Regions from separate parts of the Rhizobium sp. WYCCWR 11128 genome, predicted to be linked through region 4. Evidence: riboswitches for the same ligand, from Rfam matches in the RefSeq annotation. Region 4 holds a riboswitch; each other region holds the start of a gene.
What was found. A riboswitch is a leader RNA that binds a small molecule or an ion and turns the genes downstream of it on or off. The one in region 4 is predicted to bind cobalamin.
Positions count from the first base shown of each region.

Region 1: another riboswitch for cobalamin. It lies ahead of HX898_RS02325 (ABC transporter substrate-binding protein); the one in region 4 lies ahead of nrdH (glutaredoxin-like protein NrdH).
Region 2: another riboswitch for cobalamin. It lies ahead of fdhA (formaldehyde dehydrogenase, glutathione-independent); the one in region 4 lies ahead of nrdH (glutaredoxin-like protein NrdH).
Region 3: another riboswitch for cobalamin. It lies ahead of bluB (5,6-dimethylbenzimidazole synthase); the one in region 4 lies ahead of nrdH (glutaredoxin-like protein NrdH).

Region 1 is NZ_JACCEZ010000001.1:461,993-466,184, reverse strand. Features, by position in the region: gene HX898_RS02330 (iron ABC transporter permease) at 1-739, opposite strand, end outside; gene HX898_RS02325 (ABC transporter substrate-binding protein) at 736-1,752, opposite strand; cobalamin riboswitch at 1,929-2,185, opposite strand; gene HX898_RS02320 (TetR/AcrR family transcriptional regulator) at 2,398-2,964, shown strand; gene HX898_RS02315 (hypothetical protein) at 2,961-3,509, shown strand; gene HX898_RS02310 (tetratricopeptide repeat protein) at 3,600-4,192, shown strand, end outside.
Region 2 is NZ_JACCEZ010000008.1:19,194-23,385, reverse strand. Features, by position in the region: gene HX898_RS22790 (EAL domain-containing protein) at 1-338, opposite strand, end outside; gene HX898_RS22785 (transporter substrate-binding domain-containing protein) at 444-1,247, shown strand; gene fdhA (formaldehyde dehydrogenase, glutathione-independent) at 1,379-2,569, opposite strand; cobalamin riboswitch at 2,788-2,988, opposite strand; gene HX898_RS22775 (DMT family transporter) at 3,150-4,055, opposite strand; gene HX898_RS22770 (LysR substrate-binding domain-containing protein) at 4,169-4,192, shown strand, end outside.
Region 3 is NZ_JACCEZ010000001.1:862,146-866,337, forward strand. Features, by position in the region: gene HX898_RS04225 (MFS transporter) at 1-920, opposite strand, end outside; cobalamin riboswitch at 1,409-1,597, shown strand; gene bluB (5,6-dimethylbenzimidazole synthase) at 1,639-2,325, shown strand; gene HX898_RS04235 (PhzF family phenazine biosynthesis protein) at 2,683-3,525, shown strand; partial or broken gene HX898_RS04240 (SRPBCC domain-containing protein) at 3,619-3,816, shown strand.
Region 4 is NZ_JACCEZ010000020.1:6,657-10,848, reverse strand. Features, by position in the region: gene HX898_RS32445 (heavy metal translocating P-type ATPase) at 1-1,395, shown strand, start outside; cobalamin riboswitch at 1,638-1,862, shown strand; gene nrdH (glutaredoxin-like protein NrdH) at 2,124-2,345, shown strand; gene nrdI (class Ib ribonucleoside-diphosphate reductase assembly flavoprotein NrdI) at 2,355-2,759, shown strand; gene nrdE (class 1b ribonucleoside-diphosphate reductase subunit alpha) at 2,738-4,192, shown strand, end outside.

The DNA of each region.
Region 1 (4,192 bases), on a different contig from region 4:
GTACGGCAATGCCGAGCGAGGCGGCGGCATCCGTGCCGAAGGCGAAGGCGTCGAGCGCCCGCACATGGGCCATGCAGATGACGAAGCCGGCAAGCGCGATTGGCACCGACAGATAGACATCGGGCCAGCGCACGCCGCTGAGCGAACCCAGCAGCCAGAACAGGATGCCGCGCGCCTGCTCGGCATTCGCCGATGTCGTCACGATGTAGGAGGTTAGTGCATTGAAGAGCTGCGAACCGGCGACGCCGCACAGGATGATGCGCTCACCGGTTCCCCCCGCACCCGTCGCCAGGATGCCGACCAGCAAAAAGGCAATGACCGCACCGATGAAGGCGCCGCTCGACAGGCCGAGAACACCGTAGCCGAAACCGAGGATCATCACGCAGACGGCCCCCGTCGAGGCACCGGCGGAGATGCCGAGCACGTAGGGTTCGGCCAGCGGATTGCGCAGCAGCGCCTGCAGGATCGCGCCCGAAAGCGAGAGCGACGCGCCGGCGCTGGCCGCGACGAGCGCGCGGCTCAGACGATAATCCCAGACGATGCCCTGGTGGATGCGGCTGAGCTCGAAATCCGTTCCGAACAGACGGTTCGAAATCGCCTCCGCCGTCGTCGCAAGCGGGATCGCGATCTCGCCGATCGAAACGGCAAGACTGACCATCAGCCCGAGCAGGAGAAGTGCCGCCGTGGTGAGCGCGGCAAGCGCCCACCATCCCTGTTGCCTGACCGACACTGCCTTCACTGCGCCAGGCCGAAGGACTTGATGCCGTTCGCCAATGTCTCGATACCGTCGATCGTGCGGATCGTCGGGTTCATCGACTGCGCGTCCATCATCACGAAGTGCTTGTTTTTGACCGCGTCCAGCTCCTTGGTCACAGGATCGTTCTCGAGGAAATCGACCTTGACCTTGGGATCGTCAGCGGCGTAACGGCGGCGGTCCATGGTCGCGAGCACGATGACGGCAGGGTTAGCCTGGGCGATGGTTTCCCAACCGACCAGCGGCCATTCCTCTTCCGTGGTGACGACGTTCTTCGCACCGATCGTCTTCAGAATATAGGCGGGCGCGCTGTTCTTGCCGGCGATGAAGGCGTCGCCATTGACCTCCTTGCTGGAGAACCAGAAGACGACGGGCAGGTTCTTGCCCGACGCGCCTGATATCGAGGCGACGGCATCCGACTCGCGCTTCTTCAGCTTGGAAATCAGCGCATCGCCGCGCTCCTTGACGTCGAAGATCTCCGAGAGCTCGGCGATTTCCCGGTAGATCAGGTCCATCGTGAACAGCTCCTTGCGCACGCCGTCGCCGCCATCAGTGTTGACCTTGGCGACGCAATCGGCCGGCGCGAGATAGGTATTGATCCCGAGATCCTTGAATTGCTCCCGCTTGCCGACCGAGCCCTGCGCGCCGACATGCCATTCGAACTCGGCCGTCACCAGGTCGGGCTCCTGCCCGACGACGGATTCGAAGCTCGGGTCGTTGTCGGCAAGCCGCTTTATCTTGCTGTTGGCCTCGGCATATTGCGGCAGGACGGGACCGACCCAGACGGCCGTTCCGGCGATCTTGTCGGCAAGGCCGAGCGAGAAGAGCACTTCGGTCATGCCCTGACCGATCGAAACGACTTTGGATGGCGCCTTTTCGAAGGTCACCTGCTGGCCGCAATTGGTGATGGTCAAGGGATATCGGGTCGCGGCAAGGCTTGGTGCCGCAAAGCCGGCGAGCCCGAAGGCAAATGTCATGGTGGCGAGAATCTGGCGCATGGAAAACCTCGATGAAGGGAAAATCACGGCCGTTCCGCGCATATGCGCGGACCGAAAGCACGCTTAGGCGTGCACTAGCCGCAGGAGGCCCAATCGAGACGGATGCATGCCGGAATTCGGCGAAGGTTCAGCAGGTCAATCATATCTGTTCCTTGTCCGGGCATCCCCGCCCGGTTGATTGGATCGTGATTGACGGCAGGTCTCCTGGCTTGCGGATATCCGTCGTTTCATCCTCCTTCCCGCGATATCTCGCAGTGGCAGGGCCATGAGCCCTTCAGAGATGGCCAGTCGCTGGCCACTCCTGAGATGATCGACAATCCGCTTACAGTTGCGGGGGCAGCCACGGTCTCGGTCCCTACTGGGTCATCCTCACCGTGTTCCCTATTAATCCCCTTGGAGTCATCTTCAGGGAACCGTCGCACCCAGTTACGTCGCCGGCCCGCCCGGCGTCAATAACTATTCCCGCGTGTCATGCCGCCTCACCGACAAATGCGCTTCATGCCGTCTCACCGCGCAAACCGCCGGTTGCCAGAAGACGTTTGACAGCAATGCTGCCATTATGGCATTAATACTGCCATGAATAAAGTGACACCGCCTCGACCCACGGCCCGCGAAGAGTTGGCGACCATCACGCAGGACCGCATCATGGAAGGTCTTGCCGCCCTGTTGCGCGCCGGTAGCGACGAGGTCACCTTCGATCTCGTCGCCCGCCAGTCCGGCGTGCCGCAGCGCACGCTTTATCGCTATTTCGCCAACAAGGAGACACTGCTCGCCGCGTTCTGGCACTGGGTGAATGCGCTGATCGCCGTGCCGGCGCTGCCGGCTTCGCCTGAGCAAGTAGTGGCGCATATTCCCGAGCTCTTTTCTGCCTTCGACCGCGACGAGCCGCTGGTGAGAGCGATGCTGCACAATCCTCATGGTCGCGCGGTGAGGCTCGCCCATGCCGAGGCGCGGCGCGAGAAGTTTTCGATCGCGCTGCGCGATGTCACCGGGACGATTCCCGCAGAAGATGCCCGGCATCTGCTCGCCGCTGTGACAGCGCTCTGCTCTGCTTCGGGATGGGAGAGCATGAAAGATAACTGGAGCCTGTCGGGCGCTGAAGCCGCGAAGGCCGCGCAATGGGCCGTGCAGGCCCTGATCGACGATGCACGCCGGCGTTCCCGCGGGACCGAGGCCCGCCAGCCGGCAACAATGGAAGGAGACGCGCGATGATTCATCACATGTCGTTCGGCGTGCGCGATCCCGGTCGCGTCGCCCGGGTGCTGGCGGAGCTCATGGAGGCGACCGCGCTGCGGGCGCCGACCCCGCCCTTTCCCCATGACGCCTGGCTCGTCGTATCGGGCGATACGCAAGGCTCCTTCCTCGAAATCCTGCCCGCAACCGCGGTCTTCGATCCGGACGCACCGCTCGGCATCCGCCAGCGCCCGGCGACCTTCGAGCCGGTCACCGCCCACGTGCTGGTCAGCGCCGCGGTAGACGCCGCGTCGATCGAGACTGCCGCCGCCCGCGAAGGCTGGTGCGCCGAGCAGGTGGAAACCGGCCTCTTCCGGATCGTCAAGCTCTGGGTCGAGGACAACGTCCTGGTCGAATTCCTGGCAAAGGGTGAAGCCGATCGTTACATCGAAGCCTTCGGCCCCGCGGGCCTTCCCTCCCTCGACGGCAAATTGCGGGACCTCGAGGCAAAGCTTGGCGATGCCCTCGCGCAGAAGCTGCCGCCTGGCGTGCTGGAAAAAGCGCTGGGACATCCGCAGGCGTAGTCGTTGCCGGACCTGCGTCACGACGGATTGCGGAAGGCAGGCCCCGACATAGTTTTGGCGCCACCGATTTCAACGAGGTTTGATGTAGCAATGAGCAATCCGGATAGCACCGATCTCGCCGCCGCCAGGATAGACGCGATTCGCCAAGCAGCCGAGCAAGGCGATGCGCAAGCACAATTTGAATTGGGCCACATCACCGCACGAGGTGAAGGTGTCACCCGCGATAAAACAGAAGGCGCGGGATGGCTTCAGAAAGCCGCCGAACAAGGTCATGCCGACGCGCAATTCCTCCTGGCGGGCCTCTATCTCATGGGGGACGGAGTTGCACAGAGCGCGCCCGAAGGCTGCGAGTGGCTTGAGAAAGCCGCCAATCAAGGCCACGCCGACGCGCAATATTTGCTGGGCTTGATGAGAGAAGACGGCGACGGTTGCGATATCGATGCAGCAGACGCTGTCAGATGGTACAGCCAAGCCGCAGATCAGGATCATGCTGGTGCACAGTACAGGCTAGCCCAGTTGAAAGAGCACGGCGTGGGCTGCGAGATCGATCTGACAGAAGCATTCAAATGGTACCGTCGTGCTGCACTTCAGGATTACCCGGATGCAAGGGAAGATCTACTCGGATTATGCCGTGCACATCCAGACCTGCCGCTACCGGTGTCAGAATTGCTCGATGGCAAAGG
Region 2 (4,192 bases), on a different contig from region 4:
GCCGCCGTCAAAACGGCATCGAGGCTGGAGGAGCCTTCGGTCGGCAGGGCGGCAGGATAGACACGTGCGAGGTAACCATTGCCGAACTGGCCGATAACATGCGCGACTTGATCGACCTGTTCGCGCAGGCGGGCATTCACAAGCTGGCGCTGTCGATCAAGGGCTGCAGCGTCGCTCTCGGTTCCTGCCCAGAGCGCCGAAAGCACGACAAGTCCGATCGCTCCAAGCCCGCTAACGGCAATAAGAAACAGAATTCTTCCCGAAGCGATCCAGGATTGCTGAAACGTGTTGGAGCTGGAAGGAAGAACGATGTGCAAGCGTAGACCCCTGAACACCACGACGCGGGCGCATTCGTCGACGCTAACAAAGAAGCGTTCACGTAGAATTAAAAGCTGTGAGCCACTATGGCGCGAGATCGACTATGCCCTAAGGAGCTCCCGACGATGTTGCGCATATCCATTCAGACTATAGTGCGCGGAGCGCTGATGGCGGGCGGGATCGGTATCTTTTTGGCGGCCTCGCCGCTCGAGGTGGCTGCGCAAGATCGCACGCCGATGAGAATTGCCGTCGAAGGTGCGTTTCCGCCCTTCAACTATCTCGATGCAAATAACAAGCTTCAGGGCTTCGACATCGATATTGCCAATGCTCTCTGCGAGGTTGGCAAGTTCGAATGCCAATTTATCATCGAGAAGTGGGACGACATCATCCCCGATCTCGTTGCCGACAAATACGACGCGATCATCTCATCCATGTCGATGAGCCTCGAGCGGCGTCAAAAGGTTGCCTTCACTGAAAAATACTACAACAGCCCGTCGGTGTTCATCGCCCGGAAGGATTCGTCAATCAGCGATGTCAGCCCCGCCGCCCTCAGCGACAAAATTCTTGGGGTGACATCGTCGACGGCGCAGGAATCCTATGCCAACCATCTCTATCCAGAAATGAAAAGGACGGTTTTTCGGTCTTCGCCGGAATTGTACAAGGGCCTGGCAGATGGGAGCGTCGACATTATCCTCGAGGATAAACTCGCCATCTACGACTGGATTGCCAACACCAAGGCAGGAAGCTGCTGCGAGTTCAAAGGGCCGGATCTGGTCGACGTCACATATTTCGGTGAGGGTGCCGGTATCGCGCTGCGCCTGGATGACAAGGAGCGTCTGACGCGCCTGAACGAAGCGCTGAAGAGCATCAAGGCGGACGGAACCTACGATATGATCAACGCAAAATATTTCCCGTTCAGCATCCAGTAGTTCGCCGGTCAATTTTCGAGAATACGGGATGGCCGGGTTTTCGCCCGGCCATCCCTATCAAGTCCTGTCTTACGCAATCCCGGACGCAAAACTGCTGCGCACTTTTGCTGGAATTGCTCTAGGTCGCATCGCTATGCGGCTTTCGCCACGTCTCCGTGCGGATCGAGGACATATTTCGTCGCCGCTCCCTGGTCGAAGCTTTCATATCCATTGGCGGCATCGTCGAGCGGGATGACTTTGGCGTTGACGATATCGGCAATTGGCAGTCGGTCGTGGAGGATCGCCTGCATGAGTTGACGATTGTATTTGATCACCGGAGTCTGGCCGGTGTGGAAGGACTGTGCCTTGGCCCATCCGAGGCCGAAGCGGAGCGAAAGATTGCCGTGTTTGGCGGCGTTGTCGACGGCGCCCGGATCCTCGGTGACATAGAGGCCGGGAATGCCGATCGAACCCGCGGCTCGGGTAATCTCCATCATCTGATTGAGCACGATCGCCGGCTGTTCCCCGCCCGAGTGGCCGCGTGCCTCGAAGCCGACCGCATCAATGGCGCTGTCCACCTCGTTGGTGCCGACGACCTGCGCGATCATGTCGCCAAGACGGTCGCTCTTCGACAGGTCGATCGGTTCGAAACCGACCTTTGCCGCATGCGCCAGACGGTCCTTGTTGAAATCGCCGATCATCACGACAGCAGCGCCGAGAATGCGAGCCGAAGCCGCAGCCGCAAGGCCGACCGGGCCGGCGCCGGCGACATAGACGGTCGAGCCGACCCCAACGCCCGCACGCACCGCGCCATGGAAGCCGGTGGGCAGAATGTCGGAGAGCATGGTGAGATCGCGGATCTTCGCCATCGCCTTGTCCCGATCCGGGATTTTCAGCAGGTTGAAATCGGCATAGGGAATGGTGACGTAACGCGCCTGTCCGCCGATCCAGCCGCCCATGTCGACATAGCCGTAAGCGCCGCCGGCGCGGGCCGGGTTTACTGTCAGGCAGACGCCGGTATCCTGGGACTTGCAGCAGCGGCAACGGCCGCAGGCGACATTGAACGGCACCGAGACGATATCGCCGATGTCGAGCATCTCGACGTCGATGCCTTTCTCGATGATCTCGCCGGTGATTTCATGACCGAGGACCAGGCCCGGCATCGCCGTCGTGCGGCCGCGGACCATGTGCTGATCGGAGCCGCAGATATTGGTCGATATCACCTTCAGGATGACGCCGTGTTCGATGCGGCGGCCGTCGGGCGCTTCCAGCTTCGGATCGTCGATGTCGCGCACTTCGACCTTGCCAGGACGGAGATAGACGACGCCTCTATTTTTGCTCATGGATTCCTCCCACTTGTTTGAATGCCTCGCTGCAACCGATGCAGTCGATGGCAACCTTCCCTCCGGCCTGCCTCCTCTGCAGCCCGGTGTCCACAACACGAGGATACCGCCGCATCGGGCGATATTCGGATTTTCAAAACAGACAGATTGGATGGAGAAGAGGATGAACGCCACGGTTTTCGCCTGTGGTTTCGCTCGTGACCGTCTGTCCGCAATCCGTCGATTTGCTGTGCAAGAGCTGGTTTCCGGCTCCAGAATCTCCTTTCGATCCGTCTCGATATCTTTCCGGATGCCTATCCGGCGATTTCCTTGAGGATTTCAGTTCTTCTACCGCTGCGGGGCAGCGCCGGCGTCAGGCCGGCGTCCCAATGGTCCATTTCGCCAGTTTGCGAGATAGCGCCTTGAACACCACCAAGAAACCATGCCTGACGGAAAACAGCGATCAAGAAAACGACATGGGCGCAACCCAAAGACGACAGTCGGCAAAGTCGCAATAGCGCTGCGCAGCGGAAATAATTGATCCCGCGAATACGGCGGTTTTCCGGATCGTCCCGGAAGATTTGATCGCCGCCCAAAGGCTTTAGGCGCGATGCGGTCGCCGGCTGCGGCTGACGTCGATGGCCGTGTGCCAGAACACGGCGCCGAGGATGATCGCGCCGCCGAAAAAGGTGGCGATGGGGGGCTGCTCGGAAAACAGCAGCCAGACCCAGAAGGGCGTGAGCACGATTTCCATCGTGCCGATCAGCGCCGCTTCAGCCGGCGGCATGCGCTTTGCCCCGGCAAGGAAGAGCACCAGCGCCAGGGAGAAATTGGTCGCGCCGAATGCGGCAAGAACGACCCAGTTGTGCAGATCGAGCGAGCCGGGCGAACTGAACGGGGCAAAGATGGCAAGCGTCAGGAAGGCGCTGACGACGGTCGGCGGCAGGCTCGGCACGCCGGGATTGATGCGCGGAATGATGATGACGAGTGCAAAGGACGCGGTCATGCCGAGCGCCAGCAGATCGCCCACACCAGTCCCGCCGCCGATCGACGAGGCGACGATGACCGCGACGCCGAGGAGCGAGATGCCGCCGGCAATCAGCGTCCGCCTGGAGACCCTCTCCCTGAGGATGAGCCAGCCGAGCAACGCTGCGATGAAAGGCGCGGTCGCATAGATCATCGTCACATTGGCGACGGTGGTCATGTAGAGCGCCCCGATGAAGCATACCTGACTGAAGGTCTGGCATGCGATCATGGCAAGACCTGACGGATGGAAGACGGAACGCCACTGTTGCCGCGAGATGCCCCCTTCGAGGAAAAGGCAGGGGATCAGCAGGAACAGGCCTCCGAACAACGATCGCCAGGCAATCGCCGTCCACACATCGGTCGTCAGGAGTCGCGAATAGACGCCGCTCGCGCTCCAGGCAAGTGTCGCGGCAACGATGAGAAGCACACCCTTCTCGTGCTCGCTGCCTGCGAGGCGTCTGGCCGGATTTTCAATGGTCACGCAGATATTCTCAAAGAAGGAAGTCGAACGCCGCTCTTTTCTGCCCCAGGAATTGACATCAGACAAACGAATAGTAGAGATGGCTACCATCGATTTTTTCTATGGCTATTTTCATGCACGAGCCGATTGAGAGTGAC
Region 3 (4,192 bases), on a different contig from region 4:
GAGGCGGCGAATTTCGAGCCCATGGAGCCGAGCGCGCTGACGAAGGTGACCGAGCCCGATTGCAGCGGCGTCAGGCCGAAGCCGAGCTGCAGCATCAATGGCATCAGGAACGGCAGGGCGCCGAGCCCCATGCGGAAATTCGAAGCGCCGAGGATCGCCGCCCGGAACATCGGGTAACGGAACATCTTCGGATCGAGAAGCGGATAGGGCACGCGGCGGGCATGCAGGAGGTAGAGGAGGCCGGCAAGAATGCCGATCGCAACCGTGACGTAACCGTAGATGACGGGCACGGCCGGCAGGCTGATGACCGACACGCCGAAAACGAAGCCGGAGAAGCCGATGCCGCAAAGGAAGAATCCGGGGAAGTCCATCGGCCGCGGACTGCGTGGCTCGACGGTCGGCAGGAAACGCGTGACGAGGATGATGCCGAGCACGCCGATCGGGACGTTGATCCAGAAGATCCAATGCCAGGTGAGATAGGTGGTGAGGAAACCGCCGATCGGCGGCCCCATGATCGGGCCAATCAAAGCGGGAATGGTAAGCCAGGCCATGGCATCGACGAGTTCGTGGCGCGGCGTTCCCCGGACCAGCAGCAGGCGGCTGACCGGCGTCATCATCGAGCCGCCGGCGCCCTGGATCAGGCGCGAGACGACGAAGGCCGTGATCGAGTTGGAAAAGGCGCAGGCGATCGAGCCGATCATGAAAACAAAGATCGCCATGCGGAAGATGTTGCGCGCACCGAACCGATCGGACATCCAGCCGCTGATCGGGATGAAGATCGCCAGCGCCACGAGATAGCTGGTGACGGCGAGCTTCAGCGCGATCGGCGAGGTGCCGATATCGGCGGCGATTGCCGGCAGGCTGGTGGCGATCACGGTCGAATCCATCTGTTCCATGAACAGGGCGACCGCAAGGATCATGGGTGTGAGGCGGGGCACGGGCAACCGAGATGCTGCGATGGACTGTCACAGTCCATACGCTTTCGGTGGTGATAAGGCCATAGAAACTGTCGGTGAAGGGGCTTGCCTAGCCGCTTCAAACCGACGCGGGTGGATGACGAAACGGGATCGTACGTCTTGTTTCCTTATGTCCTCCCAAGGGTTTGATGTAGGAACTGAGGCTGCGGCTTGCGCTCTCTTCTCCCCAGCGGGGAGAAGGTGGCCCGAAGGGTCGGATGAGGGGGCTGCACGGCTGCCCTTCATCATTGCCCTTCGCTTACGCTCAGCGCATTCGCGGCTTTGCCGCTCACCCCCTCAACCGCCTGCCGGCACCTTTTCCCCGCTGGGGAGAAGAGATTCGTGGCACCGCAGCGCTCCCTTTTGCCGGCGGAAGAGAGGGACAGGCGGCACCGCGCGGCCTCCGGCTTGACTGCGACATCGGGCCCAGCTTGCCGCCGCCGCGCTTTCCTGAAATAGATGCGTCGTCAGGTGCCCGCCGATAAGGCGGGAGAATCGGGAATCCGGTGCAAGACCGGAACGTGCCCAACGCTGTAAGGCCGACGCTTGCCGCTTCATCATGCCACTGGCCTTTTGCCGGGAAGGCTGCGGCAGACGGATGACGCCGAGTCAGAAGACCGGCCTGGCAAGATAGACCGATCCGCGCGGACAGCGGGGCGGTCGCGTTGTTGGGGATTTGACGATGCGACCCTTTGATGAGGATGCCCTTTCGGCGGCGTCCGGTTTTTCCTTGGCCGAACGCGAGGCCGTCTATCACGCGATCATGACGCGGCGCGACGTTCGCAGCCAGTTCCTGCCCGATCCCTTGCCTGATGATGTTGTGCAGCGGCTGCTGACGGCCGCTCACCACGCACCATCCGTCGGCTTCATGCAGCCGTGGAATTTCATTCTGGTGAAAAGTGCCGCTGTCCGGACGCGCATCCAGGACGCGTTTGCGAGGGCCAACGAGGAGGCGGCGCTGATGTTCGAAGGCGAGCGGCGGCAGGCCTACCGATCGCTCAAGCTCGAAGGCATCGTCGAGGCGCCGCTCGGCATATGCGTGACCTGCGATCCTACCCGCAGCGGCAGCGTGGTGCTGGGGCGCACCCACAATCCGAAGATGGATTCATACTCGACCGTCTGCGCCATCCAGAATCTCTGGCTTGCGGCACGGGCGGAAGGGGTCGGCATCGGCTGGGTCAGCATTTTTCGTGAAGGCGACCTGAAAACCATTCTCGGCATACCCGAGCATATCGAAGTGGTCGCCTGGCTCTGTGCCGGTTTCGTCGACCGGCTCTATGACGAGCCGGAACTCTCCGTCAAAGGCTGGCGGCAGCGGCTACCGCTCGAGGAACTCGTCTTTCATGATGGATGGGGACTGAACACCTAGAGCAGTGCGGTGGAGCATGGCCTCAATCGCATAGTCACGCCATTGACGGTCAAGGTGAGCAAACCGATGTCGGTATCGCCGACGCGGTGCGAGGCCGAGATATCTTTGTTCCGTTATGCCGAGTTCGGCATAACGGAATTTATCCCGAGTCCGAAACTATGCCGAGCCCATTCCCTAAAGCCCGAGATTTCCGGTAATCAAGGATTAAAAGCTCGGCATAATTTGAACGCTTTGGAAGACCGGGTATGCCCGAAGCGGAAATCTTTGTCTGCATCCGTTACTCCGAAAGGCATTCTGCAGCCCCCTTGTGTATAGACATTGGCGCACGCTGTTAGCGAACGAACAGTAGGAGATGCTATGAACAGGAACCTTAAAGAGCTATCGTTTCAACAGGTTGATGTTTTTTCCTCGGAGCGAATGGGTGGAAATCCACTTGCGGTGGTAGTGGATGCGGACGATCTTGATACACCAACGATGGCCAAGTTTGCCAACTGGACCAATCTAAGCGAGACGACCTTCCTCCTAAAGCCGACGGTCCCGGATGCTGATTATCGCGTCAGAATTTTCACGCCGCATCAGGAGCTACCCTTTGCCGGACACCCGACTTTGGGTAGCTGCCACGCATGGCTGACCTTGGGCGGAAAGCCAAAGCAGCCAGTTGTTATCCAGGAATGCGAGGCGGGTTTGATCCGGATCAGAAGAGACGGCGATATCCTCTCATTTCTGGCTCCAGATTTGATCAAGACTGGACATATCGATAACGATCTAATGAAACGAGTTATGAGCGGTCTAAGTCTGTCATCTGAGATGATAGTCGATGCGAGTTGGGTAGACAACGGTCCCGGTTGGATGGCCTTGCTCCTGAAAAGCAGAGACGATGTCCTACGTGTCCGTCCGAACTACCAGAGTATTTCCGGACTAAGGGTAGGCCTGATTGCACCATGTTTGGGGGACGTCGATGGCGTGGATTTCGAGGTCCGCGCCTTCACCGCCGCTGGTTACGAAGACCCAGTCACTGGTAGCCTAAATGCGGGTTTGGCAAAATGGCTCATTTCCGCAAATCTCGCCCCGCCTTCATACATCGCTGCGCAAGGGACGGTCTTGGGCAGGTCAGGGCGGGTACATGTCCGGCTCGAATCTGAAGATATTTGGGTTGGCGGCAATGTCGTTACCTGCATAAACGGAAAAGCTATCCTCTAAGACAGTCATCGACCTGAGGCCGATGACTGCAATTGGCGCCAGAAGCAGTCATGGGCTCGACTTGAATGAGTTACCGATTTGGGCCGGTAGCCGGTCTGGACAGACGACGAGGGCGAAGAGGGCGCGGTCACGACCGTGACCTTCGAGGACCAGGGCGGGAAGACGCTGCTGAATCTCCACGAAGCCTATCCGTCCAAGGAGGCGCTTGAGGAAGCACTACAGGGCGGGGCGGCGGCATTGCCGGAGCAACTGGAACAGCTCGACGAACTGCTTTCCAGCATAGGCGAGTAGCGCGGGTCGGGAAACTCGCCTCGGGAAACGTCTGCTCTTGGGAAATGACTCCACCGGCCTTTCCGGCCGGAGCGGGGCGCTAACCGCTCAGACGCCGAGAAGCCTCAGGGGCTTTATGAGCGGCGGCCAATTGCGGTCCTCGGCCCTAGTTCGGAACGTGGCGACCATTCTCACTTCCCTAAAAGCTACGTCAGTCTCTTTAGATCGAAGGGAAGTAGTCATGGCCGGAAAGGACTTTCCATTCGCTGGGAGCAATCAGATTGTTCCGGGCGACCGATTCCATCGGTACGTGGGAAGGGGCCCGCCGATGGCTTAACTGCTGAGCGTCGTCACAGCAACCCTGCGGGGTGCAAATCAGGAAGACAGCGATCTTCGG
Region 4 (4,192 bases):
ATCATTTCAGGCGAGAGCGCGATCGATGAGGCGCCGGTGACGGGCGAGAGCACGCCGGTACGCAAGGGCATCGATGCCGTCGTTTTTGCCGGCACGGTCAATGGCGATGCGGTGCTCAGGGTTCGCGTCACGGCGGCTGCCGCCGACAATACCATCGCCCGCGTCGTCAAGCTGGTGGAGGAAGCTCAGGAATCGAAGGCGCCGACCGAACGCTTCATCGATCGGTTCTCGCGCTATTACACGCCCGGCGTCGTCGTGGTCGCAGCGCTGGTCGCGGTCGTTCCGCCGCTGCTGTTGGCAGGGCCGTGGGGCGAATGGGTCTATAAGGGCCTTGCGATCCTTTTGATCGGCTGCCCCTGCGCGCTCGTCATCTCGACGCCGGCGGCGATCGCCGCCTCGCTTTCATCCGGTGCGCGGCGCGGACTGCTGATGAAGGGTGGCGCGGTGCTGGAAACGCTCGGCAAGGTGACGATGGTCGCCTTCGACAAGACCGGCACGCTGACAGAAGGCAAGCCTCAGGTGACCGACATCATTTCCTTTGGCCTGAGCGAGGCGCAGGTGCTGTCACGCGCGGCGGTGCTGGAGCAGGGTTCCAGCCATCCGCTGGCGCTGGCGATCCTCAACCGTGCCAAGGCGGACGGCGTTCCCGTGCCGCCGGCCTTCGAGCTGGAAGCGCTGCCGGGCAAGGGTGTCAGCGGCAAAGTCGGCGGTGAGACGCTGGATCTGCTGTCGCCGCCTGCCGCCCGCGAGCGGGGGACGCTCGGCGCGGAACAGGATGCACGCATCACGGCGCTGAACGACGAGGGCAAAAGCGTGTCGGTGCTGCTCGTCAATGGTATCGCGGCCGGCCTGATCGCCATGCGCGACGAGCCGCGTGAGGATGCCGAGGCCGGGCTCGCTGCCCTCAAATCAGCAGGCGTCAAGGCGATGATGTTGACGGGCGACAACAAGCGGACGGCAGCAGCCGTTGCCGGCATGCTCGGCATCGACTGGCGCGGCGAGATGATGCCGGAGGACAAGCAGCGGGTCGTCGTCGAATTGAAGCGCCAGGGTTTCATCGTCGCCAAGGTCGGTGACGGCATCAACGATGCTCCGGCGCTGGCCGCGGCCGATATCGGCATCGCCATGGGCGGCGGCACCGATGTGGCGTTGGAGACGGCGGATGCCGCCGTGCTGCACGGACGCGTCGGCGATGTGGCGCGAATGATCGAACTTTCCAAACGCACAATGCGCAACATCCTGCAGAATATCACCATCGCGCTCGGGCTGAAGGCGGTGTTCCTGGTGACGACGATCGCCGGCATCACCGGGCTCTGGCCGGCGATCCTCGCCGATACCGGCGCCACCGTGCTGGTGACGATCAACGCGCTGCGGCTGCTTCGGATAAAGATATAAACATTCCTGACTTCATCCCTCCGGCGCTCGTCGCCGGCGGGATCTCCCGTCAACGATGCGGGCCCGATCTCGAATCGAAAATCGCTTGACCGGCCATAAATAGGCTTTCCTCCTCGGGACTTTCTCCACAGCCTGCTTTCTTTAAGCTTTGGTTAGCCATGTTTTTCACAGGAACATAGCGATTTCAAACCTGTCGTAACGCAATGCACAAACCATCCGTTGACGCGAATTTGGATTGGCGTACTATATCTAGTGTTCGAGGTTCCATCGATTCGTAAGGATCGATGGCTAAGACGGGAATTCGGTGCGCTTCGCCATTATGGCGCGGCAATGCCGGAGCTGCCCCCGCAACTGTAAGCGGCGAGCAACTGTCCGATTTCAGGTCACTGGAGCATGATGCTCCGGGAAGGCTGGGCAGGAGCTTTGACCCGTGAGCCAGGAGACCTGCCTCGAACGAAACGTCCACGGGCGGGGTGTCCGGAAGGTCGCGTTGCATGGCTCGGGTGATATCCGCATCGCGTTTCGCAGGCCGAACCTCCGCATGAGCCACTTCGGGGTGAAGTCATGTCAGTATCTCAGTTCAGGCCGCCACCCGCTCGAGGTAGAGGGCGGAGTACGCCCAGCGGCTAAACAGCCGCATAGCTCAAATCATCAGAGAATTTTTCGACGGATATCGACAGATTTCCGATCGATGTCCTGCGCCCAATCGCGTCGTCACGAGGAATATCATGACCATTACCGTCTACAGCAAGCCTGCCTGCGTTCAGTGCACTGCCACCTACCGCGCCCTCGACCGGTTGGGTGTTGATTATGACATCGTCGATATCTCGCAGGATGCCGAAGCGCTCGATCGCGTCCGCAGCCTCGGCTACATGCAGGCGCCTGTCGTCATCGCCGGCGAGCAGCATTGGGCCGGCTTCCGTCCCGACATGATCAGCGCACTTTCCTGAGGAAAGGCGATGGGTCTGATCGTCTATTATTCCAGCCGATCCGAGAATACCCATCGGTTCGTCGCCAAGCTCGGACTGCGCGCGGCGCGCATTCCGCCAGGCGGCGCAGACGCGTTCCATATCCGCGAACCCTTCGTGCTGATCGTGCCGACCTATAGCGGCGACGGCGGCAAGGGCGCCGTTCCCAAGCAGGTGATCCGTTTCCTCAACGATGCGGAAAACCGAGGACACCTCCGCGGCGTGATCGCCGCGGGCAACAGCAATTTCGGCGAGACATACGGGCTCGCCGGCGACGTGGTCTCGCAGAAATGCCGGGTGCCGTACCTCTACAGGTTCGAGCTGCTGGGCACGGAAGACGACGTCGCCAACGTCAAACACGGAATGGAACGGTTTTGGACACGGGAACACCTCTGACGCGGGATGCGGGCGCAAAACCGCATAACACTTTTGCTCATCCCGCCGGCGAACGCCCTTTGAAAGCGGCGGAAACGCTCGACTATCATGCGCTGAACGCGATGCTGAACCTCTATGACGATGAGGGGCGGATCCAGCTCGACAAGGATCGAATGGCTGCCAAGCAATATTTCCTGCAGCATGTGAACCAGAACACGGTGTTCTTCCACAATCTGAGGGAAAAGCTCGATTACCTCGTGACCGAGGGCTATTACGAGCAGGAGGTTCTCGACCAGTATTCCTTCAATTTCGTGCGGGATCTGTTCGACCAGGCCTATGCCAAGAAATTCCGTTTCCCGACCTTCCTCGGCGCCTTCAAATACTACACCAGCTATACGCTGAAGACTTTCGACGGAAAGCGCTATCTCGAGCGCTACGAAGACCGCATCTGCATGGTGGCTCTGGCCTTGGCACGCGGCGACGAGGCCCTTGCCCGCGACATGGTCGAGGAGATCATTTCCGGCCGCTTCCAGCCGGCGACGCCGACCTTCCTCAATGCCGGCAAGAAGCAGCGCGGCGAACTGGTTTCCTGCTTCCTGCTCCGCGTCGAGGACAATATGGAATCGATCGGCCGGTCGATCAATTCGGCGCTGCAATTGTCGAAGCGCGGCGGCGGCGTGGCGCTGTCGCTGACGAATATCCGCGAGGCGGGCGCGCCGATCAAGCATATCGAGAACCAGTCCTCGGGCATCATCCCTGTCATGAAGTTGCTCGAAGACAGTTTCTCCTATGCCAACCAGCTCGGCGCGCGGCAGGGAGCAGGGGCCGTCTATCTCAACGCCCATCACCCCGATGTCATGCGCTTCCTCGACACCAAGCGCGAAAATGCCGACGAGAAGATCCGCATCAAGACGCTGTCGCTCGGCGTCGTCGTTCCCGATATCACCTTCGAGCTCGCCAAGAACAACGAGGATATGTATCTGTTCTCGCCCTATGACGTGGAGCGCGTCTATGGCGTGCCCTTCACCGAGATTTCGGTGACCGAAAAGTACCGCGAGATGGCGGATGATGCCCGCATCTCCAAGAAGAAGATCAAGGCGCGCGAATTCTTCCAGGTGCTTGCCGAAATCCAGTTCGAGAGCGGCTACCCCTACATCATGTTCGAGGACACGGTGAACCGGGCGAACCCGATCGCCGGGCGTATTTCGATGAGCAATCTATGCTCGGAAATCCTGCAGGTGAGCGAGGCGAGCGAATATAATGACGACCTTTCCTACAAACATCTCGGCAAGGATATTTCCTGCAATCTCGGCTCGCTGAATATCGCGGCGGCAATGGATTCGGCCGATTTCGGCAGGACGATCGAGACCTCGATCCGGGCGCTGACGGCCGTTTCCGACATGAGTCACATTTCCTCGGTTCCCTCGATCGAGAAGGGCAATGACGAGAGCCAT